Regions from separate parts of the Mycoplana ramosa genome, predicted to be linked through region 2. Evidence: predicted binding sites of a transcription regulator. Region 2 holds the regulator's gene; each other region holds the start of a gene.
What was found. Region 2 encodes LexA, which represses DNA repair genes until DNA is damaged. Its sites were predicted from a motif close to TGTTCNNNNTGTGTTCNG; they were not measured.

Region 1 (10,122 bases), on a different contig from region 2:
GAGCTTGACCTCGATGATCGACGGCTTGCCGCTCGCGCGTGCCCGCAGGAAGGCAGCCGCGAACTCTTCTGTCCGGCTGACTGTTTCACCATGGCCGCCAAAGGACTTGGCGTATGCCGCGAAATCCGGATTGGTCAGGTCGGTGGCGCTGACGCGGCCCGGATATTCCCGCTCCTGGTGCATGCGGATCGTGCCGTAGATGCCATTGTTGACGACGACGGTGATGATCGGCAGGTTGTAGCGCACCGCCGTCGCAAACTCCTGCCCGTGCATCAGGAAGCAGCCGTCACCGGCAAAGCAGATCACCTCCCGCTGCGGGAACAGTTGCTTGGCCGCCACCGCCGCCGGCAGGCCGTAGCCCATCGAGCCCGAGGTCGGCGCTGCTTGCGTGGCGAAGCGCCGGAAGCGGTGGAACCGGTGCACCCAGGTCGCATAATTGCCGGCGCCGTTGGTGAAGATCGCATCCTCCGGCACGTTTTCCTCGAGCCAGGTCATGATCGGTCCCATCTGCACGTCGCCAGGCCCGGTCTCAGGCGGCGTCGACCAGGCGAGGTAGGCTGCATGCATGGCCTTGGTTCGCTCCGCCCAGCGCGGCGGGGAGGCAGGCGCGAGATCGGCGAGGCTGGCGACGAAGTCCGATGCACCGGCGCAGATCGCAAGCTCCGGCCGATAGACACGGCCGAGTTCGGAGGCATCGGGATGGACATGCACGAGCGTTTGCTTCGGGTAGGGGCTGTCGAGCAGCGTGTAGCCCGATGACGGCATCTCCGAATAGCGGCCGCCGAGCAGGACGACGAGGTCCGCCTCACGGATCTCCTTGCCGAGCGCCGGGTTGATGCCGATGCCGGAATCGCCGGCATAGTTCGGGTGCAGGTGATCGAACAGCATCTGCCGGCGGAACGAGCAGGAAACCGGCAGCGCCCAGCGTTCGGCAAAGGCCGTAATGCCGGCAACGCTATCCTCGTTCCAGCGTGTGCCGCCGAGGATGACGATCGGCCGCTCGGCCTTTTCCAGCAGCGCCCTCAACTGGGCAATCTGCTTCGGCCCCGGATGGGCCTCGACCGGCGTATAGGGCTGTGCAGCCGGCGCCTCGACCGTCTCCGTCAGAATGTCCTCCGGCAGCGCGAGCACAACAGGTCCCGGCCGTCCCGAGGTCGCGACCGCGAAGGCGCGGGTGACGAACTCGGGAATGCGCTTCGGATCGTCGATCTCGGCCACCCACTTGGCGACTTCGGTAAAGGCGCGGCGGTACTCGATCTCCTGGAAGGCCTCCCGCTCGCGCGCCTCGCGCTGGACCTGGCCGATGAACAGGATCATCGGGATCGAATCCTGCCTGGCGATATGCAGGCCGGCGGACGCGTTGGTGGCACCGGGACCGCGGGTGACCATGCAGATGCCGGGCTCGCCGGTCAGGCGGCCCCAGCAGTCGGCCATCATCGCCGCGCCGCCTTCCTGGCGGCAGACGACCACGTCGATGTCGGTGTCATGCAGGGCATCGAGCACCGCAAGGTAGCTCTCGCCGGGCACGCAGGAGATGCGTCGGACGCCGTTGGCGACGAGGGCATCGACGATCAATTGTCCACCGGTTCTCATGGTGTTTCCCTGTGCATTCTTCTCGGTGTTTGTCATGCGGTCTTCCTCCCGGCTTCCAGCGCCTGGAGTTCGGCCAGGATCTCGTCGGTGTGTTCGCCGAGCCGCGGGCTCGGCCGCTCATAGGCCAGCGGTGTTTCGGAAAAGACGATCGGCGTGCGCACGCTCGGGATGCGGTTGCCGTCGCGATCCGGCAGGTCGAGCCGCATGCCGCGCGCCCTGATCTGCGGGTCGTCGAAGGTCTCCGCGATCGAGTTGATCGGCCCGGCAGGGACGCCGTTTTCTTCGCAGGCGGCCAGAAGATCGGTCTTCCTCCAGTTGCGGCTGCGCTCCAGGATCAGGGGCCGCAGTTCCGCGCGATGCTTCACGCGGGATTTGTTGGTGGCGAAACGCTCGTCGGAGGCGAGATCGGCCATGCCGAGCAAGGCGCAGAAGCGCTGGAACTGGCCGTCGTTGCCGACCGCAAGAATCATGTGGCCGTCGGCGGTTTCGATCACCTCGTATGGGGTGATGTTCGGATGCGCATTGCCAAGGCGGGTGGGGGCGGTGCCGGAAACGAGGTAGTTCATGTTCTGGTTCGCCATGACGGCCGACTGCACGTCGAGCAGCGCCATGTCGATCTGCTGGCCCTTGCCCGTCTTCATCACATGGATGAGGGCCGCCTGGATGGCCGTGACCGCGTAGATGCCGGTGAAGATGTCGGCGATCGCCACGCCCGCCTTCATCGGCTCGCCGTCCGGGGCGCCGGTGACCGACATGAAGCCCGACATGCCCTGGACGATGTAGTCGTAGCCGGCGCGGGCGGCATAGGGCCCGTCCTGGCCGAAGCCGGTGATGGAGCAGTAGACGAGCTTCGGATTTTCTGGCGCGAGGCTGTTGTAATCGAGCCCGTATTTCTCAAGCCCGCCGACCTTGAAGTTCTCGATCACGACATCGGCCGTGCGCACCAGCCGGTGGACGATCTCCTGGCCTTCCTTGGTCCGGAAGTCGACGGTGATCGAGCGCTTGTTGCGGTTGGTGGAGTGGTAGTAGGCGGCAGACAGGTTTTCGCCGTCCTTGCCGGTGACGAAGGGAGGGCCCCAGGCGCGGGTGTCGTCGCCGCCGTCAGGGTTTTCGACCTTGATCACGTCCGCGCCGAGGTCGGCCAGCATCTGTCCGGCCCACGGCCCGGCAAGCACGCGCGCGAGCTCGATGACCCGGATTCCGGCAAGCGGCAGGTTCTTCTTGTCCATCGTGTCCTCCATGCCGACACCGTTCGTCGTCAACGGCAATCAATCCTCGGCAATGTATGCTGGATAACAAAAAGGCGCATCGCGAGATAGCATCAACCGGGCATGGGTTGATGCGCGTCCGGACTTAATCGCGCTGCGTTCGGTTCAAACGAGCGGCGGCATCGCGGGGATGGTCGGACGCTTTCTCAACTGGTGCTCGCGCCAGATCACATAGAGGCCGGAGCTGATGATGATCGAGATCCCGCCCCATTTCAGCGGATCGGGCAGGTCGCCGAACACCCACCAACCGAGAATGGTGGCCGAGACGATCTCCAGATATTGCAGCGGTGCCAGCACCGATGCCGGGGCGCTGCGATAGGCATAGGCGCCGAAAATGCCGGAAATGGTGGCGGCGATGCCGGCGCAGATGATGAACAGCGTGGAAACGCCGTGCGGCATGACCGGGGTGAACGCCGTCCAGCCGAAACGGCTGCCGACCAGAAGCGCGATCGCGGCAAAGGCTGCGCCCCAGAGGCCGGTATGCAGCTGCATCGACCAGGGGTCCTCGCTCTGCGCGGCCAGCCGCGTGATCAGGTAGAACACCGCCAGCCCGAACGCGGAAACGACCGGCAGCAACGCAAACAGTCCGACCTCCTGCATGCTTGGCTGGATCACCAGCAGGGCGCCGAGGAAGCCCACGGCACAGGCGGTATAGCGCCGCCAGCCGATCGTCTCCTTCAGGAAGATCGCCCCCAGGATCGTCAGGATGATCGGTTCGACGAAGAAGATCGCGAGTGCGTCTGCAATCTCCATCACGGAAAGAGCCATGACGAACGTGATCATCACGGTCGCGGCCATCAGGCCGCGAAGCGCATGCAGGGCCGATTTCTTCCAGGTCAGGTCGAGCAGGGTGCCGCGCCAGAGAACGACCGGCAGAAGTGTCAGCGCCTGGAAGATGAAGCGGCAAAGGGTGATCACGGCCGCGGGAACCTCCGCCACCGCAAGCTTGGAGAAGAGGTCGATAACCGGCGCGACAAGCACGGAGATGACCATCAGGACAAGCCCGAGCCCCACCTCCTGACGGAGAGCGGACGAAGATGGCGATGCATGTGCGGTCATTTGGATCTACCGGTTCGGCGTTCAGTCAGCGCAATCCTTTGGCACCAGCTGCAAAAATCCGCAATCGGCATTTCTCGCAGGTCCTGCCGCTCCAGCAGCGTCTCATGGCGCAAGCCTCGGTGAACGAGGCAGGTGACGTCGGCAAGGCCGGCCATTTTCAGCCTGTCACCGAGCCAGGCGACGGCGCGGCCGAAATCGGTCGCCGGGTCCTCGTCGCCACCCACGAGATGGATCGGCAATCCGACCGGCAGGCGCGCGATCGCCTTCCTGCTCGCGGCGGCAAACGTCATGGCAAAGACATCGATCCAGAGCGAGACGCTGGCATCGAAGCCACAGAGCGGGTCGGCGATGTACCGGTCGACTTCCGCCGCATCGTGCGAGAGCCAGTCGAAGTCGGTTCGACGGTGCGGAATTTTCTTCGCCCACGCGGAGAAGGTGAGCTCTGGCAAGATCCCGCTCGGCACATCCGATCCCTTCAACATCCGTTCGGCCAGGAGGATGGCTTGCGCAGCGCGGCCGGCGACGCCCGGGTTCAGGTTGGAATTCCAGACGGCAAGTCCGTCGATCAATTCGGGATGCGTTTCTGCGAACAGAAGCGCGAGAAGTCCCCCCATCGAGTGGCCGAACAGGATGATCGGAGATCCCGGATGGTCTTCAATGGCCAGCGCGCGCATCGCGGCCATGTCGTCCAGCGCAAGATGAAATCCGTCTCGATCGGCGAAGCGTCCGATCGGCGCGTCCTGTGCGGTTGTTTCACCGTGTCCGCGATGATCGTGGGCATAGACGTGGAAGCCCGCCGCTGCCAGGCGCTCTGCGAAGGCCTGGTAGCGGCGCGAATACTCGGCAAGCCCATGGCTGATCAGGACCGCGCCTGTGCCCGGACCGCGCGACGGCTCGTGGCGATAGGCGAGCCTCGCCCCCGTCGGGCTTTGCAGGTGCTGGGTTGTGCTGAACATGGTGCTCCGGGCGACATGGGGAGACTGGCGGTGAAAGCATGAAATTGATTTTCCTCCGAAATGCAAATTGCACTTGGTGCGGGTGCAGGGCGCAATCGCCGCCAGCTCTCGTCATCAAAATTTCAGGTTGCAATTCTCCCGCAAATGTTAATTAATGTTTATGGTTTGTTCTGTTTTGGGGGAGGTGTCATGGCAAGGCCCGGATCCACATGCGCGCGAATCACTGCAACATTGCTCCTTCTTGTGTTGGCGGCACCCGCGGCTGCGGTCACCCTGCCGGGCGAACCCGAGGCCGGCGGTGGAAAGCCCAGGACCGCTCATGTGCTGGCACTGACCTGGCACCCGGGTTTCTGCCTGACGAAGCCGAAGGCTCCAGAATGCGTCCGGCCTCCGGAGGGCGCTGAGGAGGCGACACGTCTGTCGCTGCACGGGCTATGGCGGGTCAAGAAGAGCTACTGCGGCATCGATGCGGAGCTGAAAAAGCGCCACCGCTCCAGCAAATGGACGGATCTGCCCAAGCTGGCACTGTCCGAGACGACGGCAATGCGGCTTGCTACAGCCATGCCCGGCGTCGCCTCCGGGCTCGACCGGCATCAGTGGGTGATGAACGGTACCTGCCATGCGGCGACGGCGGAGGATTACTACGGACGATCGCTGGAGATGCTGGACGCCGTCAACACCTCTGCGGTCGGCGCCTTTTTCGAGGCGAAGGCGGGCAAGGCAGTGACGATCGCCGAACTCGCTGCCGCCTTTGATGCCGCATTCGGCGCGGGGACCGGTGAGCGCGTGCAGTTGCGCTGCCGCACGATCGGCGACGAGAGGATCGTCACCGGGTTGACCATCGGGCTGAAGGCGGACGAGGGGGACCTCGGCGGTCTCATTCGGGGCGCTTCGGCCACCAAATCCAGATGCACCGGCGGCCTGGTGGCTCGGGCGGGTGGTGACTGATCCATCCGTCGGGCGGTGCGTTGCCTGCGCCCGATCGCCTCTGCTTCACTGCCACAGCGGCTGTCAATGTCCGAGCGCTCGGGCTGCTGCGACAATTCCCACTGTCTTGGTGCCGCTGCATTGCCGCTGCGGGGGAATTCGCCTACATAGCGGGCAAATTTTCTTCGAATGCGGAGCAGGCGCGCAATGGCACGACAGTTCATCTATCACATGGCAGGGCTCAACAAGGCTTACGGCAACAAGAAGGTTCTGGAGAACATTCACCTTTCCTTCTACCCGGACGCGAAGATCGGCATTCTCGGCCCCAACGGCGCCGGTAAGTCGACGGTGCTGCGGATCATGGCCGGCCTCGACACGGAGTTTACCGGCGAGGCCTGGGTGGCGGAGGGTGCAACCGTCGGCTACCTGCCGCAGGAGCCGCAGCTCGATCCGGCGAAGAACGTTCTGGAAAACGTGATGGAGGGCGTCGCCGCCAAGAAGGCGATCCTCGACCGCTACAACGAGCTGATGATGAACTATTCGGACGAGACGGCCGAAGAGGGCGCCAAGCTCCAGGACATCATCGACAGCCAGAACCTCTGGGACCTCGAAAGCCAGGTCGAGATGGCCATGGATGCGCTGCGCTGCCCGCCGGGCGATGCGGACGTCGGCAATCTGTCCGGCGGTGAAAAGCGTCGCGTCGCGCTCTGCAAGCTGCTGCTGTCTCAGCCGGACCTGCTGCTGCTCGACGAGCCGACCAACCACCTCGACGCCGAGACGATCGCCTGGCTGGAAAAGCACCTGCGCGAATATCCGGGTGCTGTGCTGATGATCACCCACGACCGCTACTTCCTCGACAACGTCACCGGCTGGATTCTCGAGCTCGACCGCGGCCGCGGCATCCCCTACGAGGGCAACTACTCGGCCTACCTCCAGGCCAAGGCCAAGCGCATGCAGCAGGAGGGCCGCGAGGAAGCCACGCGCCAGAAGGCGCTTGCCCGCGAGCAGGAATGGATCGCCTCCAGCCCGAAAGCCCGGCAGGCGAAGTCGAAGGCCCGTATCCGTGCCTATGACGAACTGGTCAAGGCGGCGGCCGACCGCCGTCCCGGCGACGCGCAGATCGTCATCCCCGTCGGCGAGCGTCTCGGCCAGGTGGTCATCGAAGCCGAGAACCTGACGAAGTCCTACGGCGACCGCGTGCTGATCGAGAACCTCACCTTCAAGCTGCCGCCCGGCGGCATCGTCGGCGTCATCGGGCCGAACGGCGCCGGCAAAACGACGCTGTTCCGCATGATCACCGGCCAGGAAAAGCCGGACAGCGGCGAGATCCGCATCGGCGATACGGTCGATCTCGGCTACGTCGACCAGAGCCGCGACGCGCTCGACGGCAACAAGACCGTCTGGGAGGAAATCTCCGGCGGCAACGACGTCATCAAGCTCGGCAAGCACGAGGTCAACTCGCGCGCCTATTGCGGCGCCTTCAACTTCAAGGGCGGCGACCAGCAGCAGAAGGTCGGCACGCTTTCGGGCGGCCAGCGCAACCGCGTCCACCTCGCCAAGATGCTGAAGGCCGGCGGCAACGTCATTCTGCTCGACGAACCGACCAACGACCTGGATACCGAAACGCTGGCCGCCCTCGAGGACGCGCTCGAAAACTTCGCCGGTTGCGCGGTGATCATCAGCCACGACCGCATGTTCCTCGACCGCCTCGCGACCCACATCCTCGCCTTTGAGGGCGACAGCCACGTGGAATGGTTCGAGGGCAACTTCGAGGACTACGAGCAGGACAAGATTCGCCGGCTCGGCCCGGATTCGGTCAATCCGAAGCGCGTCACCTACAAGCGGCTGACCCGCTGAGGATCAAAGGGCAGGGGATGCGGGTCCGCCCAGCGGCCGCTTGCTCTGCGCTCATCTCCATCAAGCCGCCACGGTGGATACCCCGTGGCGGCTTGTCATTGCGGCCTGTGATTGCGGGCATGGCGCGATCGGGCCGGCTCGATCGTTCATTGCGACAGATGGGGCGCGGATAGTCCGGCGCCGAGGGCCGTGGCGACCCGTTCAGGCCGCCTCCTCCGAAGAATGCGCGGCCGACAGGCGAGCACCTCGTTCTGTCGGCATCTCGTTGATTTTGTTGATGCACAGGGCTGGATGCCCAGTTCGTGTCCGGCCGAACCGCTCTTTTGGCATTGTCCACGGTATTCCCGGCTTCGCCGCCGAGCCGTGGAGATTGCGGCTTGCATTTGCGCAATCCGTGACATAAACATATCTTTATGTCTTGATTGGATTGAGGGGCGCAAATGGCGAAGCTCGGCTTGGACGACACCGTGGAAGTGCTGAAGACGGCGGGCGAATCGACGCGGCTGCGCCTCCTGGCGCTTCTCGCCCGCGGCGATCTGACGGTCACGGATCTGACCGATATCCTGGGCCAGTCGCAGCCGCGGATCTCGCGGCATCTGAAGCTTCTCGCCGAGGCGGCGCTGATCAACCGCTACCAGGAGGGCGCCTGGGCCTATTTCCGGCTGAGGCACGAGGGTGCCGCCGTCTCGCTGGCACGACTGCTGCTCGACCGCATCGACGGCGCCGACCCGATCCTGTCCAGGGACGCGGAACGGCTTGCGGTGCTGAAGAAGGCACGCGCGGAAAAGGCGCAGGCCTATTTCAGCCGGAATGCCGCCGAATGGGACGAACTGCGTCGCCTTCATGTGAGCGATGCGGAGGTCGAGGCGGCGCTCCTGCGGCTGATCGGGGATCAGCCGGTCGATGCGTTCCTAGACCTCGGCACCGGCACAGGCCGCATCCTGCAACTGTTTGAGGGGCTTTATCGGCGCGGTGTCGGCGTCGATGCCAGTCGTGACATGCTCGCTGTTGCCCGCGCCAATCTGGACCGCGCCGGGATCACCAAGGCGTCGATCCGGCACGGCGACATTTTCAACCTGCCGCTGGAGCGCGACGAGTTCGACGTGGTGACCATTCATCAGGTCCTGCATTTTCTCGACGAACCGGACGCCGCCATTGCCGAAGCCGCCCGCATGCTCCGGCCGGGCGGGCGGCTGGTGATCATCGATCTTGCCCCGCACGAAATCGAGCATTTGCGCGACGAGCACGCCCATCTGCGATTGGGGTTTTCCCACCAGATCGTTGCGGACTGGCTGCAGCAGGCGGGCCTGGCGCTCGAAAAGACGATCGATCTCAACCCCGCCGACAGCGGGCCGGAGGCGTTGACGGTGACCATTTGGCTGGCGCGCGATCAGAGACCCGCGGACGGCGCCGATGGCGCCGAACCACTCATCGCCATTGGCGGGAGGAATTGAGATGACGAATGGCCTGACCGCGCGCCAACGCAGCGCCCCCACGCTGTCCTTCGAGTTTTTTCCGCCAAGGACCGAGGAGGCCGAGCGCCAGATCTGGGAGACGATCGACGCGTTGACCGCCTACGCACCGAGTTTCGTCTCGGTCACCTACGGGGCCGGCGGGTCCACGCGCGCGCCGACGCTCGCCACCGTGGCGCGCATCATCAGTGACACGCCGCTGTCAGCGGCGGCACACCTGACCTGCGTCGGCGCTACGAAGGAGGACGTGCACGCCGTCATCGACGAGTTCCGGGCTGTCGGCGTCCGCCATTTCGTCGCGTTGCGGGGCGATCCGGCCAGCGGCATCGGTGCCGCCTACCGGCCGCATCCGGGCGGCTACGCCAATGCCGCCGAACTGGTCGCCGGACTGCGCGCGATCGGCGATTTCGAGGTGTCGGTCTCTGCCTATCCGGAGAAGCACCCGGAAAGCTTCGACGTGGCGGCTGACATCGATATGCTGAAGCGCAAGGTCGATGCGGGCGCAACCCGGGCACTGACGCAGTTCTTCTTCGACAACGTCCACTACGAGCGCTACCTCGAGCGGGTCCGTGCGGCCGGGATCGGCATTCCGGTCGTGCCGGGCATCCTGCCGGTCCATCATCTCGCCCAGGTGCAGAAATTCGCGGGGTTATGCGGCGCGACGGTGCCGCAATGGCTTGCCGATCGCCTCGGGCCGCTGGACGGCCAGCCCGACGAGCGGGCGAGGGTCGCCGCGGAACTGGCGGCCCGTCAGGTCGAAGGGCTGATCGCGCTGGGCGTCGACGAATTCCACTTCTACACGATGAACCGGTCGGCGCTCGTGGCATCGGTGCTTGACCAGGTGGGGTTCGAGCGTCGGGAAAACACGGCGCGAAAGACGGCGGCAGGCGCTGCCGCGTGAGAGCACGTGGCCATCAGCCCGGCAGGCCACGTAAAAAACGCATGACCTGGCGGGGTCATGCGTTTCGTGATGGGTCAAGAATGACTTCT
Region 2 (10,122 bases):
CGACAGCAGGAAAGCCTGGCCGAGCGCCATCAGCAAGAACGAGGTGTACATGGGGTGGCGAACCAGCGCGTATGGCCCGCCGCTGACCAGTTGATGCTTGTCGCGAATCTCCAGGCTGATCGACCAGTTCTTGCCGAGTTCCTTGTGTGTCCGGCGAAAGAGCCACATCGCAGAAAAGAACGAAACCGCCCCGATGGCGATGGCCCACATGCGGGCGGGGTAATCCGCCGCCTCGGGAAAGCCGGTGGCGACGTAGATACCGGGCACGACCGCGAGCCCCAGCGTGGCCGCCACCAGACCGACCATGTCAACGAACGAACGCCGATTCGTGACGATCCGGACGCGCTTGGCGCGGCGTTCGAAGGGGTAGCGGATCACGTACCAGGCAATAACGCCGAGCACCCATAGTATTTGACCGACTGCGGCAGCGGATAGATTCATTTAGATTCAGAGCCTGCTCGATTTTGCTCATACTGCACAGCGGATTTTGTCTCTGACAAGCCGGAAAGTGCATGGTCCAAAACGAATACCTGCAGACGCGGCGATGGAGGCGGAAACGAAACGATCCCCGCATCGGCTTGATTGCACGTTCCAACGCCAAACGCGGCAGCGCTCTTCAGCCGACATTCATCTCGCGAAGCTGCGTGATGTACTGCTGCGGCCTGAGCCAGATGGGCGGCGTCTTGAAGCCCATGAACTTTGCGATCTCCCCGGTCCAGGCGTTGCAGTTGTTGACGGTCGCCTGCCAGAACTTGGACTTGGCCTGCAGTTGCCGAATGAACGCAACGGTCTTCTGGTATTCGGCCTCGGTCAGCATGACGCGCCAGCTTGCGGAACGATATTCCTCTTCGAGGTCGCCATCGCTCGCTCCGGTCTCGGCCGGGACCGGTATAAAATGGCCAAGCACATAGGGCGCCGCATCCGTAGAGGCCGGCGCGAGGCCAGCGACCTCGGGATTGATCATCCTGCCGGATTTGTCGGTGCGCCCGAAGACCACGTAGGTATGGCCATAGCTGAGCGCGTAGCGTGAGCGGAACTCGATAAAATAAAGCTTCTGGCTGCGCTGCGTCACCCCATCTGCAGCACCGGTATAGCCGCGATAGTCAGACACGTAGCGCGGCTGGGGGGGCTTGTCCTCGGACTGGCAGGACGCAAGTCCAAGCGCAAGGGCGACTATAAGCGATGCATGGCTCTTTCCCAGCGTCATAGAACACGCTCCATTTACCGGTGCCGCGGTCAGGGTAGCCCAATTTTGGCTGGAAAGCACCCTCGCCTGCTATCGGCAACAGCCGCTGGATTCACTGCTGGAGAGAGCGCGCAGAAAGGGGAAGTGCCACCAGGCACTTCCCCTTTTTAAGCTGGTTGTCACTTATATACGGGTGCCGGCTGCTCGACTGGTGGCGGGGCTTTGCCCTTGCCTTTGCCGACTGTGCCGCAGGCACTCAGACTGACTACGGAAAGTACTGCTACTGTCACGATCAGAAGTCTGCTCATCAACATGTCCTTTCCTTGGAACGGAATAGGTTTTCGAAGGCAACGCTACTACTAATAACCGCAAAAGCAACAAAGGCATAGTGCGGAAGCGACACAAAGTTAATCACTGCAAAGAGCTGGCAAGATCAGATTTATCAACGAATTGTTTCAAGCCGTGATCGTCGATTATCCTGCGCGCGCTTGCAGGGTACGATGCCGCTTCCAGCGACGGCTCTTGGCGAAAGGACCGTCGCTTCCGGTTGTTCAGTAGACCGTGTCCTCAATGAACAAGGGCCTCGTATGTGCATGCTTGACGGCGGCCATTCGAAATAACCGCCGCGCAAAACTGGCGGAAGGTTTGATTTTTATAGCCGCAAAGGCAGGAAACACATGGACCTTTGGCCAAATCCTCCCGGATGTATTGTCAAATGACCTTCACGCGCGTTCCCACGGGTGCGCGGCTGTAGAGATCGATGATGTCCTCGTTCGTCAAGCGCACGCATCCATTTGAGACCGCATGCCCGATCGACCACGGTTCATTCGTCCCATGCAGCCGGTACATGGTGTCCTGATTGCCCTGGTAGAGATAGAGCGCGGCCGCCCCAAGCGGGTTATGCGGACCGCCCTCCACGCCGCCCGCATACTGCGCCAGCCGCGGTTTACGCCGAATCATGTCGTCCGTCGGCCTCCACGAGGGCCATTCCGCCTTGCGGCCGACGGTCGCCTCTCCCCTGAATGTCAGCCCCTCCTCGCCCACGGCGACCCCATAACGTATCGCCTGCCCACCGCCCTCGACGAGGTAGAGATAACGTTCCGAGGTGTTGACGACGATCGTTCCGGGCGGCTCGTTGCCCTCATACGCGACCTGACGACGGCGGTATTGGGAGGCAACGCGATAGGTCGACATGGAGGGGTATCCCGTCGATCCGAAGGTCGAACTGCATCCAGAGGCCAGCAGGCCCAGCCCCAGGAACACCAATCCCCGACGCGTCATGAAGTTCCTGTCCATTTGCACCTGCTAGCGATCAGACGAACCCCTGCTTTTTTATGGATACCATTGCGGCGCGCTTCGGCCAAGTCTCTCCCTTTGATTGAAGCCAGGGAGAAAAAGAGTGCCGGCCAACCATGCCGGTTCTGCTTCCGATGAATCCCCTTGCGTCGAAGGGCGGCCTCTGCTCGACTGGCCATGGCAGTCAAACAGGGATGGGACGCGATGGCGTTTGCCTTAGATGGAAAAGTCGCGATCGTGACGGGTGCTGGCTCGGGAATCGGTGCCGCCATATCGCGGCGCCTGGCCGCCGGCGGCGCCGAGGTTGTCCTCGCCGACGTCGACCATGACGCCGCGCAGGGCGTTGCCGCCGAGATCCGTCGGGCGCATGGAGACAAGGCCCATGCGGTCGCGGTGGACGTCACCGACGCCGAAGCGGTCGGGATGCTGGTCGAAACCACGGTGGAAAGATGCGGCGGCTTGCATCTGGCGGTGAACAATGCCGGTATTCACGGACCGCGGCTTCCCAGTGGGGATTATCCCATCGACGATTGGCAGAAGGTGATGGACGTCAATCTGAACGGGGTCTTCTACGGCATGAAGCATCAGATTTCCGCCATGATGGCGTCGGGCGGTGGCGCGATCGTCAACGTTTCCTCCGTGCTCGGTTGCGTCGGTCTGCCCTTTACTGTGGCCTATACGGCGGCAAAGCACGGTGTCACGGGACTGACCAAGGTCGCGGCGATCGAATATGCCAAGTTCGGGATCCGCATCAACGCCGTCGGTCCCGGCTGGATCGATACCCCGCTCCTGGCGGAGCATCCGCAACTGGCGAGCAGCCGTCGGATGGAGTCGCTGCAGCCGATGGGGCGACGGGGACGACCGGAAGAAGTCGCAGCACTCGTCTGTTTCCTGCTCTCGGACGAGGCGAGCTTCATCACGGGCAGCTACCATCTCGTGGATGGTGCCTATAGCGCGCACTAGCGTGTCACCCGATCTGACCGATCCCCGACCGCCTTGAAGGCGCTACCGGCATGATCGTATCTGTCCGATCGCAACATTCGCCCGAACGCGCATGCGCCACGACCGGTTGTACCTGGACGAAAAACCGGATTACACTTGACGGCTGGTTGGGGTGGACAAGATATCGACAGGCAAGAAAATCAACGAGACAGGAAGGAATGGAGATGACCAAGATTTCCCTAATACTCGTTCTGGCCGGGCTCGCAGCGGTCGGCTGCACGCCAACCGAGAGGGGGGCCGGCATCGGCGCAGCCACCGGTGCAGTGATCGGCGGCGCCATCACCAATGACGTTCGGGGCGCAGCCGTCGGGGCCGCGATCGGCGGCGTTTCCGGCGCCGTCATCGGCAACGTGGCCGGACAGCCCGGTCGGTGTTACTACCGCGATCGCTACGGGCGTCGCTACATCGCCGCCTGCCCCTAATCGGCGCGCAAACCGTGTCGCAGTTGAACCGGGAAGAAGGCCCCTCGTCCCCGATAGGGCCTTTTTCCCGACCATGGAAGCTGCCGCCGGCCTCGCGGCCGACAGTCTCACACGAGCCGCTGTACCTTTGATTGAAATTTGCCCCTTGCGGAACACATGTGGAACAGATAGTGTCCGTTCTGGATTTGTTTCACGATTCTGGGTGACGAGCCATGCTGACCCGCAAACAACAGGAACTGCTGCTGTTCATCCACGAGCGGATGAAGGAGACCGGCATTCCGCCGTCATTCGATGAGATGAAGGATGCCCTCGACCTCGCCTCGAAATCGGGCATTCACCGGCTGATTACCGCGCTCGAGGAGCGCGGCTTCATCCGTCGGTTGCCCAATCGGGCACGCGCACTCGAGGTGATCAAGCTGCCCGAAGCCTATTCGCCCAGCCTGAAGGCGCGGCGCGGTTTTTCGCCATCGGTGATCGAAGGAAGCCTTGGCAAGCCAATGCCAGCGCCCTCCCCGGCCAGGCCGGCCGCCGCCGTGGCGGATGGGTCGGTTTCGGTTCCGGTCATGGGGCGCATCGCCGCCGGCGTGCCGATCTCGGCAATCCAGAACAACACCCATGACATCTCCGTTCCAATGGAGATGCTCGGTGCTGGTGAGCACTATGCGCTGGAAGTCAAGGGCGACTCGATGATCGAGGCCGGGATCCTGGATGGAGATACCGTCATCATCCGCAACACGAACTCCGCCAACCCGGGAGAGATCGTCGTGGCCCTCGTCGACGACGAGGAGGCGACACTGAAGCGCTTCCGCCGCAAGGGCGCCTCCATTGCTTTGGAAGCCGCCAATCCCGCCTACGAGACCCGCATCTTCGGCCCCGACCGAGTGAAAATTCAGGGCAAGCTCGTCGGCCTCATTCGCCGTTATCACTGACTGCATTTTCTGAATCGAAGAAGGTGTTCGTCCGCCAGTCGTACAGGCGGTGTCGGCTCCAGGGGCGGTGATGCGTCGTGACGGCGTTGCGAACGCTGTAGCGTAATCGGCCGGTCCAATCGGCAGGCCGATCGGCAGGCCGCGGTGTTATCTCGAGGGCCCCGGTGCGACGCAGGCTGCGTGCCGAAACGAGTTTCGCGCCGGAACGGCAGGTTTCCATCCGAATGTAGCGTGATATGACCACGAGATCGGCACGGTCGCAGGCGGCCCCGAGAAGGGCCGGATCCTCGAGCACGAGGACACGCCAACCGGACGGCGCGGTGCCGGCACACCACTCCTTGCGGCGGCAAACGAACCGCTTGTCGTTGGCGGCTACGGCGAACGCAGAATCCATGTCGTCCCGTGCCCGCGCGATCGCAACAGGATCAGGCGCCACCTCCCTATCCATGCCTCGGCGCTGCCGTCCTTGCGGACGGACTTTCGGCACTGCCAGGCCAACCAGGCCCTCCGAGCGATGGGTGCCCGCGCCACTTCCAGTCGCCGTCCGCCATTGCGCGGCATCGCCATCGGTGAGGAACATTGGCGATCGATGGGTACCAAGGCGAAGGGCACGACGCCATTGATCGTAGATGAAATCGGGCGGCCGCGACCGGTTCGTGGCGGCTTCTCCGGGCATGACGAGCGCCACGAGCCGGCCGTCCTTCGACACGAGAACCTCGGGCGGCACATCCGAGGGGCGGACGGCGACGACAGCCACGCCGAAGACGAGTGGTAAGAGACCGATGGTTGCGAAACGGGTGCGAAACAGGCAGACCAGCCCGCCTCCAGCCGCGACAAGCGTGAAAGCCAGCGGCGGCAATCGGCCGGTGACCACCTCTCCGCCCCAGCCGGCAACCCAATTGGCCATCGCGATGATCCAGTCGACGCCCCGTCCCATGATCGCGAGCGGGATGCCGTCCAGTCCGAACGGCATGAGCAGCATGGCGATGACGGCCATCGGCATGACGAGGAACGATATGATCGGCATCGCAAGAAGGTTTCCGGCGAGGCCATAGGCCGGGATTCGATGGAAGTGCCCGATGGAATAGACGAGCGTCGCGACCCCGCCGATCAGAGACGACAGCAGAATTCCACCGACAAGCGCGGATGCAACCGACAGGACCCGTGACCGGTCACCGATCCACCGCGGGCGTCGCGCGGACCAGTCGCGCCAGGCACCATAGCCCGCGACGAGGCCCAGGGTTGCCGCGTAGGACATCTGGAAGCCGGGACCGGTGACCGCCGACGGGGTCACTGCCAGAATGATCAAGGCCGAGAGCGCAACGTTGCGCAGGCTGATGGCGGTGCGGTCGAATAAGACAGCGAACAGCATGACGACGATCATGAGCCACGAGCGGATTGCCGAAACCGCGCCGCCGGAAATCATGATGTAGAGCGTGACCGTGATCAATCCGCCGACGGCTGCGATCTTCTTCACCGGGAACTGCTCGGCTGCCCCCGGGACCAGTGCCAGCAGCAGACGGGCGCCGACCAGAAAGGTGCCCGCCGCAAGGGCCATGTTGAGCCCTGAAATCGCCAGAACGTGAGCGAGGCCCGATTGCCGCAAAGCCTCCACCGTTTCCGGGCTGATGCCGCGCTGTTCTGCCGTGATCAGGGCGGCGGAAATGGCGCCGGCATCGCCGCCGATGCGGCCGCGGATGTGTTGCGTGACGGCACTCCTCCATTCGGCTACCATTCGGATTGCTGCCGCGGATACGGTCTCGCCTCGCGCCGACGGGTTCAGCTCCGTCGCCGTCGGTTTGCCGTAAAAGTAGCCGATGGCGCCTGTCCCGGCGAAATAGGCGTCGAATGCAAAGTCGTTGAGACCCGGCAGCGCCGGTCCGGACGGTGGGTTCAGCCGCGCACGTCCGACGATCCCGCTGCCGATCGGCACCGGCACGTGGGGGCTGCGCGCCAGCAGACTGATATGGCCAGGTGGCCGCCGCAGGGTCGGGCCGTCGGTCGACAGCAGCGCCACCCGGTAGCGCATGCGACCGCGATCGTCGGCCTCGCTCGACAGCACCTGTCCCTTGATCGTCGTCGTCACCGGTTGGTCGAGCATGACGGTCGAAACCCGCCAACTCTCAAACGCAGACAGCGTCATGCCGAGAAGCAGCAGGAATGCGGCGTGCGCGACAACGGACAGCAAGGGTTGGCGATAGCGCAGGGCCACCGCGGTGAACCCGCAGCCGATCAGACCGATCAGCAGCGGCGCCAGCGGCGGATCACGGGCGAGCGCGTACCAGCACCATGCCCCTGCGCCGATAAAGACGGGAACGAACAGGAAGACGCTGCCGTGGTCTCGCTCGCACTGCCACGCTGCCGCCCATCCCGACGCCAGGGGGGCGCCGAACCAGCGCCTTAAACCGCCCGGACGCGCCGCGAAAACGACCGTTCGACCGCCCGTGATTGCGGTTGGCTGGCTTGCCGTCTGCAGGCTCTGCAGGCTCCGGGCCGCGTGGGCGGCCGGGATTGCGACTTTGGTAGCGTTTCCCTCCCCCATGGCGCCTGCCCCAGCCATATCCAGCGGCATCATGCAACTTCAGATTTTGTTTTGCAATCGCAAATTCCGCACCAATGCACTCGCTTTCCGAGAAAGGATGCACCCTCCATAATTCTCGAATCTCGCCCATAAGTTGCTTGCAACTGGCGAGGAAGAGTAGATATTGCGATGCCGGAATGTTTGTTTTTGCATTGCACAAATGCGGCCTTCGTCTTGCCGGGCACGACGATGCGATTTTGGGCTAGCAAAGCGGCACGGCCACGACAGGCACTGCCTGTGCCACACCAGCAGATGGAGATCCTCATGACGGGAAAGAGCGCGGAAGTCACTGTCAGTGACAAGAAAGTGGAGTTGCCATTGCGATCCGGATCGATCGGTCCGTCGGTGATCGACATCGGCACGCTCTACAAGCAGACCGGCACTTTCACCTATGACCCGGGCTTCACCTCGACGGCCTCGTGCGAGTCCAAGATCACCTACATCGACGGTGATGAGGGCGTTCTCCTGCATCGCGGCTACCCGATCGAGCAACTGGCGGAGCACGGCGATTTTCTGGAAGTGTGCTACCTGCTTCTCTACGGCGAACTGCCGACCAAGGCGCAGAAGGACGACTTCGACTATCGCGTCACCCACCACACGATGGTGCATGAGCAGATGTCGCGCTTCTTCACCGGCTTCCGCCGCGACGCCCATCCGATGGCGGTGATGTGTGGTTGTGTCGGTGCGCTGTCGGCCTTCTACCACGACTCCACCGACATCACCGATCCGCACCAGCGCATGGTTGCATCGCTGCGCATGATCGCCAAGATGCCGACGATCGCGGCGATGGCCTACAAGTATCACATCGGCCAGCCGTTCGTTTACCCGAAGAACGACCTCGACTATGCGTCGAACTTCCTGCGCATGTGCTTTGCCGTGCCCTGCGAAGAGTATACCGTCAATCCGGTCCTGTCGCGGGCGATGGATCGCATCTTCATCCTGCACGCCGACCACGAGCAGAACGCGTCGACCTCGACCGTACGCCTCGCCGGCTCGTCGGGCGCCAATCCGTTTGCCTGCATCGCAGCCGGCATCGCCTGCCTCTGGGGCCCGGCACACGGCGGCGCGAACGAGGCAGCGCTGAACATGCTCGCGGAGATCGGCACGGCCGATCGCATTCCGGAGTTCGTCGCGCGTGCCAAGGACAAGAACGATCCGTTCCGTCTGATGGGCTTCGGCCATCGCGTCTACAAGAACTACGACCCGCGCGCCCGCATCATGCAGAAGACGACGCACGAGGTTCTCGGCGAACTCGGCATCAAGGACGATCCGATGCTCGAAGTCGCGATGGAGCTCGAGCGTATCGCGCTCACCGATGAATACTTCATCGAAAAGAAGCTCTACCCGAATATCGATTTCTATTCCGGCATCACGCTCAAGGCACTCGGCTTCCCCACCACGATGTTCACCGTGCTGTTCGCACTGGCCCGCACCGTCGGCTGGATCGCCCAGTGGAACGAGATGATCGAGGATCCGGAACAGCGCATCGGCCGTCCGCGCCAGCTCTATATCGGGGCCCCCAAGCGGGACTATGTACCCGTTTCAAAGCGCTGATCGAGCGACTGATGCAGACCGGTCCCAAGACCGGACTTGCTCCATTACAAACCCGCCGATGTCTTTCGGCGGGTTTTGTTTTGGCGGCAACACCCGGGCCGCCCCCCTTCGCCCAGACATTTTTGCCAGGACCCATCCGCCTGCACCACGCGCCGTCCGCGATTTGAGAACCATCACGTAGCGCGGCTCCCTTTTCGGGGCCAGTTTCCGCCACGCGAGCGAGGACGACAAATATTTGCTCCGCGGCGACGCAACGCTCTTGCCAAAATTGCGCCGACGCTCTTATGTGGCATGACCTCGCTGGGAGAAACCGGCCACCCAAACGGGTATGGCCGGTGCCGAAGGAGCAACCGCCCCGGAAACTCTCAGGCAAAAGGACCAGCAAGGTGCCGACAGGACTCTGGAGAGAGGCGTTCACACGCCCGCCGAAGGGATAACAATCTCAGGCGAAGGGACAGAGGGGGCTCTGAAGAGCGGCGCGCAGGCGCCGTAGGATGAGCCGGCGTGCAAGCGCACGCCAACAGACTGGAGGGCGCCTTTTGGACGGTACGTCTGAGCTGAAGAAAACCCCGTTGTACGATCTCAATGTCTCGCTCGGTGCCCGCATGGTGCCATATGCGGGCTATGAGATGCCGGTGCAGTTTCCCGCAGGCGTCATGAAGGAACACCTTCATACGCGCACTGCCGCAGGCCTGTTCGACGTCTCGCATATGGGACAGATCGTCATTCGCGCCCGCTCCGGCGACAATGCCGACGCGGCCCGCGCGCTGGAGGCGCTCGTGCCGGTCGATGTGCTCGGCATTGCCGAGGGCCGCCAGCGCTATGCGCTTTTCACCAACGACGCCGGCGGCATCCTCGACGATCTGATGATCACCAATCGCGGTGATCATCTGTTCCTTGTCGTCAACGCCGCCTGCAAGGACGCCGATTTCGCGCATCTGCAAAAGCATCTGGGCGATACTTGCGACGTCACCATGCTGACGGACCGGGCCCTGATCGCCCTGCAGGGGCCGCGTGCCGAAACGGTGCTCGCCGAATTCTGGGCCGACATTGCCGACATGCGATTCATGGACGTGCGCAGTTGCGATCTTCACGACGCCGAATGCATCGTCTCCCGCGCCGGCTATACGGGTGAGGACGGCTTCGAGATTT
Region 3 (10,122 bases), on a different contig from region 2:
TTGATGACGATGAAGGACACCAGGCCGTCGCCCTTGGCGTTGAGGTGGGCGGCGATCGAGCGCAACGGCCCAGAATCGCGGACATAGACCCGCAGCGCCTTCTGCTGCTGCAGCGCCTCCTCCTCCAGCGAGCGCAGCGTCTGGATCCGCAGGCCGATTCCCTCGGGGCGCTCCTCCGCCTGCACCGTCATCACCAGCGACTTGCCCGGCTCGAGCAAGTCGCGATACTGGTGCAGCATTTCGGAAAACAGCACCGCCTCGAACTGGCCGGACGCGTCCGAGAACGCGACGATCCCCATCTTGTTGCCGGTGCGGGTCTTGCGTTCCTGCTTCGATGTCACGGTGCCCGCCAGCCGGCCCGCCGTAGCGCCCTGCTTCACGGCGACGGCGAAGTCGGCGAAATTCTGCACCCGCATCTTGGCAAGCATCGCATTATACGTGTCGAGCGGGTGGGCGGAGAGATAGAACCCGAGCACCTGGAATTCGCGGTGCAGCTTCTCCGACGCCAGCCATGGCGAATATGACGGAAAGGCAATCGTCTCCGGCCCGGTTGCCGCACCCGTGCCGAACATGTCGCTCTGGCCGCTGGCCTTGTTCTCCTGCGCCCGCTGGGCGTAACCGATGATGCGGTCGAGGCCGGCGATCAAGGCCCCGCGGTCGTGGCCGAAGCAGTCGAAGGCGCCGGCGCAGATCAGGCTCTCGAAAACCCGGCGATTGACCTGCTTCGGGTCGATCCGCAGGCAAAAATCCTCCAGGCTTTCGAACGGGCGATCGCCGCGCGCCTCAACGATGTGCTGCACGGCCGATTCGCCCACGCCCTTGATCGCCGCCAGTGCATAGTAGATGCAGTTCTCGCCGGTCTCGAAATGGGCGTAGGACGTCTGGATCGACGGCGGAACGACCTTGATGCCAAGCCGAGCGGCGTCCTGGCGGAAATCGTTCAGCTTGTCGGTGTTGGCCATGTCGTAGGTCATCGACGCGGCGAGGAACTCGCAAGGGTAATGCGCCTTCAGATAGGCCGTCTGGTAGGACACGATCGCGTAGGCGGCAGCGTGCGACTTGTTGAAGCCGTAGTTGGCGAACTTGGCGAGCAGGTCGAAAATCAGATCCGCCTGCGGCTTGGACACGCCGTTCTTCATCGCACCGTCGACGAAACGGGCGCGCTGCTTGTCCATCTCCTCCTTGATCTTCTTGCCCATGGCGCGGCGCAGAAGGTCGGCTTCGCCGAGCGAGTATCCGGACAGGACCTGGGCGATCTGCATCACCTGCTCCTGGTAGACGATCACGCCCTGGGTCTCCTTCAGGAGATGGTCGATCATCGGATGGATCGATTCGATCTCCTCTTCGCCGTGCTTGCGGGCGTTGTAGACCGGAATGTTCTCCATCGGCCCCGGGCGGTAGAGCGCGACCAGCGCGATGATGTCCTCGATGCAGTCGGGCCGCATGCCGATCAGCGCCTTGCGCATGCCGGCACTTTCCACCTGGAACACGCCGACCGTTTCGCCGCGCGAGAGCATCTCGTAGGTGAGCTTGTCGTCCAGCGGCAGGCTGCCGAGATCGATCTCGATGTCGCGCTTGCGGGCAAAGTCGACGGCCGTCTTCAGAACCGTCAGCGTCTTCAGCCCGAGAAAGTCGAACTTCACCAGCCCCGCCTGCTCGACCCACTTCATGTTGAACTGGGTGACCGGCATGTCGGAGCGGGGATCGCGGTACATCGGCACGAGCTGCGACAGCGGCCGGTCGCCGATCACGATGCCCGCGGCGTGCGTCGAGGCGTGCCGGTAGAGACCCTCGATCTTCTGGGCGATGTCGAGCAGGCGTCCGACAACCGGCTCCTTCTCCGCCTCTTCCTGCAGCTTCGGCTCCTCCTCGATCGCCTTCGACAGCGGGGTGGGATTGGCCGGATTGTTCGGGACCAGCTTGCAGATCTTGTCGACCTGGCCATACGGCATTTCGAGCACGCGGCCCACGTCACGCAGTGCGGCGCGCGCCTGCAACGAGCCGAAGGTGATGATCTGCGCCACCTGCTCGCGGCCGTACTTGCGCTGGACGTAACGGATCACCTCTTCGCGCCGGTCCTGGCAGAAGTCGATGTCGAAGTCCGGCATCGAGACGCGTTCCGGATTGAGGAAGCGTTCGAACAGCAGCGAGAAGCGCAAGGGGTCGACGTCGGTGATCGTCAGCGCATAGGCCACCAGCGAGCCGGCGCCCGAGCCACGTCCTGGACCGACGGGAATGTTCTGCTCCTTGGCCCATTTGATGAAGTCGGCAACGATGAGGAAGTAGCCGGGGAACTTCATGCGTTCGATGACGCCGAGCTCGAAGTCCAGCCGCTCGCGGTAGTCCTGCTCGCTGAAGCCTGTCGAAAGGCCGAGCGCGGCCATGCGCCGCTCCAGCCCCTCCACCGCCTGACGACGCAGTTCCGCCGCCTCGGCCCGCTCGGCTTCCTCGGGATCGGCCGTGGCGCCGGTGAACCTTGGCAGGATCGGTGCACGGGTCTTCAGCACGAACGAACAGCGCCGGGCGATCTCGACGGTATTGTCCAACGCCTCGGGCAGATCGGCGAACAATTCCGCCATCTCAGCCCGGCCCTTCAGGTAGTGGTCTGGAGACAGCCGGAAGCGATTGTCGTCCGACACCATGGCGTTATGCGCCACCGCCATCAACGCGTCATGCGCCTCATAGTCGTCCGGCGACGGGAAGAAGGGTTCATTCGTCGCCACCAGCGGCACGTCGTGCGCATAGGCCAGTTCGATCATCCGTCGCTCGTGCCGCCGGTCATAGCCGGCGTGGCGCTGCAGTTCCAGATAAAGCCGGTTGCCGAACCGATGCTTGAGCTCCCTTAGCCGATCCTCGGCCATCGCGGGCTGCCCGGCAGCGAGCGCCATGTCGACCGGTCCGGTGGATGCCCCGGTCAGTGCAATCAGCCCCTCCGTGCCGTCATCGAGCCAAGACCGCCGAATGTGGATCGCATGGCCCCCCTCGCCCTCGAGATAGGCGCGACTGACAAGATCCATCAACCGCGCGTAGCCGGCATCCGTGGCAACCAGAATGACGAGGGACGGCAGCTTGGCAAGCGACTGCGCCGGACTGCGCCGCTCCCCCTCACCCTCGTCTTCCATGTCGATTGCGAGCTGGCATCCGATCAGCGGCTGGATGCCATCGGCCACCGCCTTCTGTGAGAACTCGAGGGCCGCGAACAGGTTGTTCGTGTCTGTGATTGCGATCGCCGGCTGGCCGTCGCTGACGGCCTTGCCGAGTATCTTCTTGATCGGCAGCGCGCCCTCGAGCAGCGAATAGGCCGAATGCACGCGCAGATGCACGAACTGCACCTCGCCGCGCCCTGCTTCCGTCGCCGCCATTTCCGCCATGCTCGCCACCTCGATTCAACAAGCGGGAAGGATAAGCGGATTCCTGCCGGGAAAGTCCAGCCGGACACCGGGCGGAAGGCATTTATCCCCTGTTGCCGATCCGGCTCGATCGGACAACGGGCGCCGCCGTAACCGAATGCCCTACAAGCCGAGGGCGAGCACCGACAGGCTCGCGACAAACATCGCAATGGAGGCAAAAGCTGCGACATCACGCATGAATTCGGTCATCGTAGGTCTCCCTTTCTCAACACGGAGCCATTTTGTTCTTGTTTTGTTCCGTCGTCAAGCCCATCTCTGGCAGATCTATCCGACTCTGCCTCCTGGGGTCGCAGCTGGACCGCATCGACACAATTTCCTAAGCTGCTTGCCGATCGACGCGGGGTGACCGGATGAAACGTGTGCTGCCACTCTTGATGGTTCTGCTGGCGCCATGCGTCGCCGCGGCCGAGGACTTTCCCGCGGACCGGATCGTCGCGGCGGCAACCGGTGACTGGGACAGGGACGGCAATACCGACCTGGCGCTGATCGCCCGCCCGGCCGAGGGCAGCGACGAGGACAACGCCGTCTTCATCTACCTCGCCAATCCGGGCGAATCGCGCCTGGCACTGAAGGTCTCAGCCCCCAACAAGATCTCGGGCAACCTCACGATGTTCGGCCAGGAGCCCACAGTCGCGGCGCTGGCGAACGGGTCGATCAAGCTGACGTCGCAGAACAGCTCGATCGGGCGGGATCGCTGGAGCCAGAGCCTGACGCTCGCCTATCGCGGCGGCCGCTTCATCGTCGCCGGCTACACCTACTCGTCCTACGACACCCTCGACAACGACAACACGCGCGCATGCGACCTCAACGTGCTGACCGGCAAGGGGACCGCGAACGGAAAGCCGATCACCACGGCGGGTGCCCAGATCGCTTACGAGGACTGGAGCGACGAGATCGGCCGGAAGGCTTGCGGCTTCGGATCGCAATAGGACGGCTTCGATTCCAAGGCGGGGTACTGCCGTTGCGAAGCGGCGGCGAGGCTGCCGCCGACGGTACCGGACCGCCGGATCCCGTCAGGTCATCTCTCGGACCTTGCCATCCTCTATCGTCACGCGGCGATCCATGAGGGATGCGAGCTCGTGGTTGTGGGTCGCAATCAATGCAGCCAGACCCGACTGACGAACGAGTGCCTCCAGCGCCTCGAAGACATAGCCAGCCGTTTCCGGGTCGAGGTTGCCGGTCGGCTCGTCGGCGAGCAACACGAGCGGCGCATTGGCAACGGCGCGGGCGATCGCCACGCGCTGCTGTTCGCCGCCCGACAGTTCCGACGGCCGATGCTCGGCGCGATGGCCGATCCGCATGTAGTCGAGCAACTGGCGCGCCCGCTCCCGTGCCTCCGCCTTGGGCAGCCCCGCGATCAGCTGCGGCATCATGATGTTCTCCAGCGCGGAAAATTCCGGCAGAAGATGATGGAACTGGTAGACGAAGCCGATGTCGTTGCGGCGGATCGCGGTGCGCTGGTCGTCGTTCAGACCCGCGCAGGCGCGGCCATTGATGATGACGTCTCCGGCATCCGGTTTCTCCAGCAGGCCCGCCACGTGCAGAAGCGTCGACTTGCCCGTTCCCGACGGTGCAACCATCGCGACGGTCTCGCCGCTGCGCAACTCGAAGTCCGCCCCCTTGAGAATGCTCAGGATCGTTTCGCCCTGGCCGTAATGGCGCTCCACGCCGGAAAGCTGCAATGCGACGCGCGCGTTCATCGATGGTTTCCTATTCGTACCGCAGGGCCTGGACCGGATCGAGCTTCGAGGCGCGCCAGGCCGGGAAGATGGTCGCCAGGAACGACAGCGCCAGCGCCATCACGACGATCGAGATCGTCTCGCCCGGGTTCATGTCGGCCGGCAACTGGCTGAGGAAATAAAGTTCGGGGTCGAACAGGGTCTGTCCGGAAAGCCAGGAAAAGAACTGCCGGATCGATTCCACGTTGAGGCAGACCACCACGCCGAGAACGACACCGGCAATCGTGCCGACGGTGCCGATCGTCGCCCCCGTCATGAAGAAGATGCGCATGATGGCGCCCGAGGTCGCGCCCATCGTCCGCAGGATCGCGATGTCGCTGCCCTTGTCCTTCACCAGCATGATCAGGCCGGAAATGATGTTGAGCGCGGCGACGAGGACGATCAGCGTCAGGATCATGAACATGACGTTGCGTTCGACTTCCAGTGCGGAAAAGAACGTCCGGTTGCGCTGCCGCCAGTCGGTCACATAGATCTGGCGCTCGGCGGCGGCCTCGATCGGCTGGCGCAGCGCGTCCACGTCGTCCGGATTGTCGACGAACAATTCGATCGACTGCACCAGGCCGTCGGCGTTGAAATAGAGCTGCGCCTCCTCGAGCGGCATGTAGATGATCGACGCATCATATTCCGACATGCCGATCTCGAAGATCGCCGACACCGGATAGGTCTTCACCCGGGGGTTGACACCAAGCGGGGTCACGTCGCCTTCGGGGGCGACCAGCGTGATCGAGTCGCCGGCGACGATGCCGAGTTGCTCGGCCATGCGGGCGCCGATTGCAAGCCCGGTTCCCGACGCGAAGCCGACGAGATCGCCCGACTTGATATGGTCGGAAACGGCCTTCATCTTCACCAGATCGTCGGCGCGGACGCCGCGCACGAGCGCTCCGGTTCCAGCGCCGCCCTTGCCGGAGGCCAGCGTCTGCCCCTCCACCAACGGAATTGCCGCCTTGATACCTGGGACTTTGGAGAACCTGTCGGCCAGATCCGCGTAATTGTCGAAGGGGCCGTCGATCGGCTGGACGATCATGTGGCCATTGACGCCGAGGATGCGGGAAATCAGCTCTGTCCGGAAACCGTTCATCACCGCCATCACGATGATCAGCGTCGCGACCCCCAGCATGATGCCGATGAAGGAAAACCCCGCGATGACCGAGATGTACGCCTCTTTTCGCCGCGAGCGCAGATAGCGCCAGGCAACCATGCGCTCGAACCCGGAAAACGGCCGGATCGCGGGCGTTTTTTCCGCCGGTCCCACGGTGCCCTCGCCCGTCGCTTCCGCCATGATGCCTCCGGATCAGTCTCTATTTGCACTGCGCGCCCGGCCGGGCGCGCGAGGAATCGGTATCCGCTTGAGCCGGCACGCTCCTTGCGGACGGTTCGGCTCCGACATCCAGATCAAACGCCGGCCGTCAAACGGGCGATTGCCGCATCCACGCTCAGCGTCTCGCGCGCTCCCGTCTTGCGGTCCTTCAGCTCGACCTCGCCGGCAGCCACCGAACGCGGACCGACGATGACCTGGAACGGCGCACCGATCAGGTCGGCGGTGGCAAACTTCGTGCCCGCCCGCTCGTCCTTGTCGTCCAGGAGCACGTCGACGCCGGCCTTCGACAGCGCGCCATACAGCGTTTCGCTGGCCGCATCGCAGGCGGCATCGCCAGCCTTCATGTTAATGACGACGACCTCGAAAGGCGCCACCGACTTCGGCCAGATGATGCCATTCTCGTCATGCGAAGCCTCGATGATCGCCGGCACCAGGCGCGTCGGCCCGATGCCGTAGGAGCCCATATGCACGGTGTGCTCCTTGCCGTCCGGTCCCTGCACCTTGGCGCCCATGGCCTCCGAATACTTCGTGCCGAAGTAGAAGATATGCCCGACCTCGATGCCGCGGGCGGAGACGCGCTCGGCTTCCGGGATGGCGTTGAACGCGGCCTCGTCGTGCATTTCGGAGGTGGCAGCGTAGCGCGAGGTCCACTTGTCGAAGATCGCCTTCAGGCCGGCGACGTCGTCGAAATTCGTGTCCTCGCCCGGAATGTCGAAGCCGAGGAAGTCCTTGTGGCAGAACACCTCGGATTCGCCGGTGTCGGCGAGGATGATGAATTCATGGCTGAGATTGCCGCCGATCGGCCCGGTGTCGGCGCGCATCGGAATGGCGCGCAGGCCCAGGCGCGTGAAGGTGCGCAGGTAGGCCGCAAACATCCGGTTATAGGCATGCTCGGCGCCTTCGCGGGTCAGGTCAAACGAGTAGGCGTCCTTCATCAGGAACTCGCGCGAGCGCATGGTGCCGAAGCGCGGACGGATCTCGTCGCGGAACTTCAACTGGATGTGATAGAGGTTGAGCGGCAGATCCTTGTAGGACTTGACGTAGGAGCGGAACACATCGGTGATCATCTCCTCGTTGGTCGGGCCGTAGAGCATCGGCCGGTCCTGACGGTCCTTGATGCGCAGCATCTCCTTGCCGTAGGCATCGTAGCGCCCGCTTTCCTGCCAGAGTTCGGCCGACTGCAGCGTCGGCATCAACAGCTCGATGGCGCCGGAACGGTTCTGCTCCTCTCGGATGATCGCATTGACCTTGTCGAGAACGCGCTTGCCGAGCGGCAGCCAGGTGTAGATGCCAGCCGACTGCTGCTTGATCATCCCCGCGCGCAGCATCAGCCGGTGCGAGACGATTTCCGCCTCCTTGGGATTTTCCTTGAGGATAGGCATGAAGAAGCGGGAAAGGCGCATGACGGGTTCCAAAAAGACAGGTTTCGCCTAGCTCGGGAATCGGGCGAAAAGAGGTTGGTTCGTTGCGTTCATAAACGCTTCGCCGGCGGAAGGAAACCCGCACGGCTGCAGCGAAGCAAACAGCATCGTCGAACCCGACCCTCCGTTTTCCTCAGGCGCGTTCGTACTCGCGCTCGCGCCGCAACTGCCGGACTTCGTCGCGAAGCGCCCGGATTTCGTCGAGCAGAAGGCGCGTCTCGGTGTGCATCGACACGCGCTCCACCTCCGCGACCGTTTCTTGCTGATCCTGCATGGCCGAGACGATCACGCCGATGAACAGATTGAGTACCGTAAAGGCCGTGCAGGCAATGAACGGCACGAAGAAGGCCCACGAGTAGGGATAGACCGCCATGATCGGGCGCACGACATCCATCGACCAGCTTTCCAGCGTCATGATCTGGAACAGCGTGTAGTAGGAAGCGCCGATGGTGCCGAACCACTCCGGGAAGGCCGCACCATAGAGATTGGTGGCCATCACCGCGAAGACATAGAACACAAGCATCATCAGGACGAAGATCGATGCCAGCCCCGGCAGGGAGACGATCAATCCGCCAACGACCTTGCGCAGCGAGGGAATGACGGAGATCAGGCGCAGCACCCGCAGGATGCGCAGGGCCCGGAGGACCGAGAATGCACCGGACGTCGGCAGCATCGCGATTGCCACGATGGCAAAATCGAAGAGACTCCACGCGTCCCGGAAGAAGGACGATCGGAATGCGAAAAGCCGAAGTCCGATCTCCAGGACGAAAAAGCCGAGGATCACCTGGTCGACGAGGTGGAGAAGCCTCCCGTAGTCGGCCATCACGACTGCGGACGTTTCCAGCCCGAGCGTGATCGCGTTCACAAGAATGACTGCAATGACAAATTGCTCCCACGGTGGGAGACGAGAAGCGCTGAAAGTCTGGCGTGCATTGCACAACTGTCCGTCTGATTCCGATTGGCGAGGAAAATCGAAACAAAATCAACAAGTCAAGAACTTCATTCGGCGGCGCCGCGCTCCAATCGCTTGTGCCGGGCGCCTCCGCAGGATTGCAACCAACTGCGACCAACCCACCTGTGCTGATCGTGCGTCTCGCTCCGAAAGGGGCGAAAAAGCAACGGCAGCCATCACAATTCGGTCAACGGAAAAAATTTTCCGTCTCGGTGTGTCAAATATGCAAAAAACGAGATGACAACGCCGAAGCTTTGAGCTAGCTTCACGCCACAAAACAGGCAGGGAGCACAAATTCTTGCCATTTCGCGGTCAAGTCTTGGGAGGATCAGATCTTTGGCGCGCGCAGACGCTGCCACCGGCAACGGATAAAGATCACGCGACACTTTAACAACAAGGCTTTCAGCCTTGTTTTTTTTTGACTTCACACGCCGATGCACGCCGCTTCGAGATAATCCTGCCGCGCTTCAGGTGTGGAGCAGCCGAATGTCCTTGCCCATTGCTTTCGGACACACGCTTTAGACAGCTTCCATGACGGTGGGATGACTATCGCAAGGGCGACTTTCGCCATGGGCAACTTTTCAGCTTTGCAGACTGTGTCCCGGACATTCCCGCGCGTAGGCATAAACCCGCGAACGGTCCGCGGCCCGACTCCGCTCAAGCGCACATGGCGAACGCGCCATTCATATTCGTTTGTCACGCTTTAGCCCGGCTGGGTGCCGAATCCGGTTCCCACTATCGGAATGCATGCTGCAGGGTCAATCGAACCGGGGGTAGATCTGCGGAACCGAGTCGATGCCATAGCCCAGTTCGACCGACAGCACCCACCAGGCCGCATAAATCGCGGCAGCCACGATCGTGGTGGTCAGCATGACCTTGCCAACGCGGAACTTCGACGGCGCGCTTTCCGTCGTCCCGAGCACCACGTCGTTCTCTTCCGCCTGCGTGCGCATCCCGAAGGGCAGGACGAGGAACAGCGTCAACCACCAGATGATGAAATAGACGGCCAGGATCGAAAACAACTGCATGGCAATACCCGGTGTGCCGCGCCATCGGGCGAACGGCAATGGCGTTCTATGGTCGATCTGCGGCGCGATGCCCCTGTGGCGGAGCGTGCGACGCAGCGAAGACTGGCTAACAGCTCCGTTCTGCCCCGCCGCATACATCGGTGATGTTGCGGCTGCGGCCAGCCCGTTGCTTTTACCCCCCTCGAAACGGCAATTCAAATCCGTTTCTAGCGGCGCACTGTCACACTTCCTCCAACTCGATCAATGTGCCGAAG

Region 1: JNC62_RS12410 (ribonuclease T2 family protein) is a predicted target of LexA. The motif match lies at 5,032-5,049, and genes of this name have one in related genera.
Region 3: dnaE (DNA polymerase III subunit alpha) is a predicted target of LexA. The motif match lies at 3,633-3,650, and genes of this name have one in related genera.

The regions. Positions count from the first base shown of each region.
Region 1 covers NZ_JBHEEW010000008.1:153,447-163,568, forward strand. Annotated here, with positions in the region: gene JNC62_RS12390 (thiamine pyrophosphate-binding protein) at 1-1,593, opposite strand, end outside; gene caiB (succinate--glutarate CoA-transferase) at 1,626-2,834, opposite strand; gene JNC62_RS12400 (DMT family transporter) at 2,967-3,920, opposite strand; gene JNC62_RS12405 (alpha/beta fold hydrolase) at 3,917-4,876, opposite strand; gene JNC62_RS12410 (ribonuclease T2 family protein) at 5,198-5,824, shown strand; gene ettA (energy-dependent translational throttle protein EttA) at 6,011-7,660, shown strand; gene JNC62_RS12420 (ArsR/SmtB family transcription factor) at 8,101-9,114, shown strand; gene metF (methylenetetrahydrofolate reductase [NAD(P)H]) at 9,116-10,033, shown strand.
Region 2 covers NZ_JBHEEW010000006.1:119,225-129,346, reverse strand. Annotated here, with positions in the region: gene JNC62_RS09485 (protein-S-isoprenylcysteine O-methyltransferase) at 1-441, opposite strand, end outside; gene JNC62_RS09480 (hypothetical protein) at 617-1,207, opposite strand; gene JNC62_RS09475 (ABC transporter) at 1,366-1,494, opposite strand; gene JNC62_RS09470 (L,D-transpeptidase) at 1,898-2,482, opposite strand; gene JNC62_RS09465 (SDR family NAD(P)-dependent oxidoreductase) at 2,687-3,445, shown strand; gene JNC62_RS09460 (YMGG-like glycine zipper-containing protein) at 3,649-3,906, shown strand; gene lexA (transcriptional repressor LexA) at 4,119-4,835, shown strand; gene JNC62_RS09450 (ComEC/Rec2 family competence protein) at 4,816-7,410, opposite strand; gene gltA (citrate synthase) at 7,681-8,970, shown strand; glycine riboswitch at 9,262-9,361, shown strand; gene gcvT (glycine cleavage system aminomethyltransferase GcvT) at 9,510-10,122, shown strand, end outside.
Region 3 covers NZ_JBHEEW010000004.1:199,327-209,448, reverse strand. Annotated here, with positions in the region: gene dnaE (DNA polymerase III subunit alpha) at 1-3,371, opposite strand, end outside; gene JNC62_RS07025 (hypothetical protein) at 3,761-4,339, shown strand; gene JNC62_RS07020 (ABC transporter ATP-binding protein) at 4,424-5,110, opposite strand; gene JNC62_RS07015 (lipoprotein-releasing ABC transporter permease subunit) at 5,121-6,428, opposite strand; gene proS (proline--tRNA ligase) at 6,542-7,870, opposite strand; gene JNC62_RS07005 (ion transporter) at 8,022-8,753, opposite strand; gene JNC62_RS07000 (DUF1467 family protein) at 9,599-9,868, opposite strand; gene mce (methylmalonyl-CoA epimerase) at 10,089-10,122, opposite strand, start outside.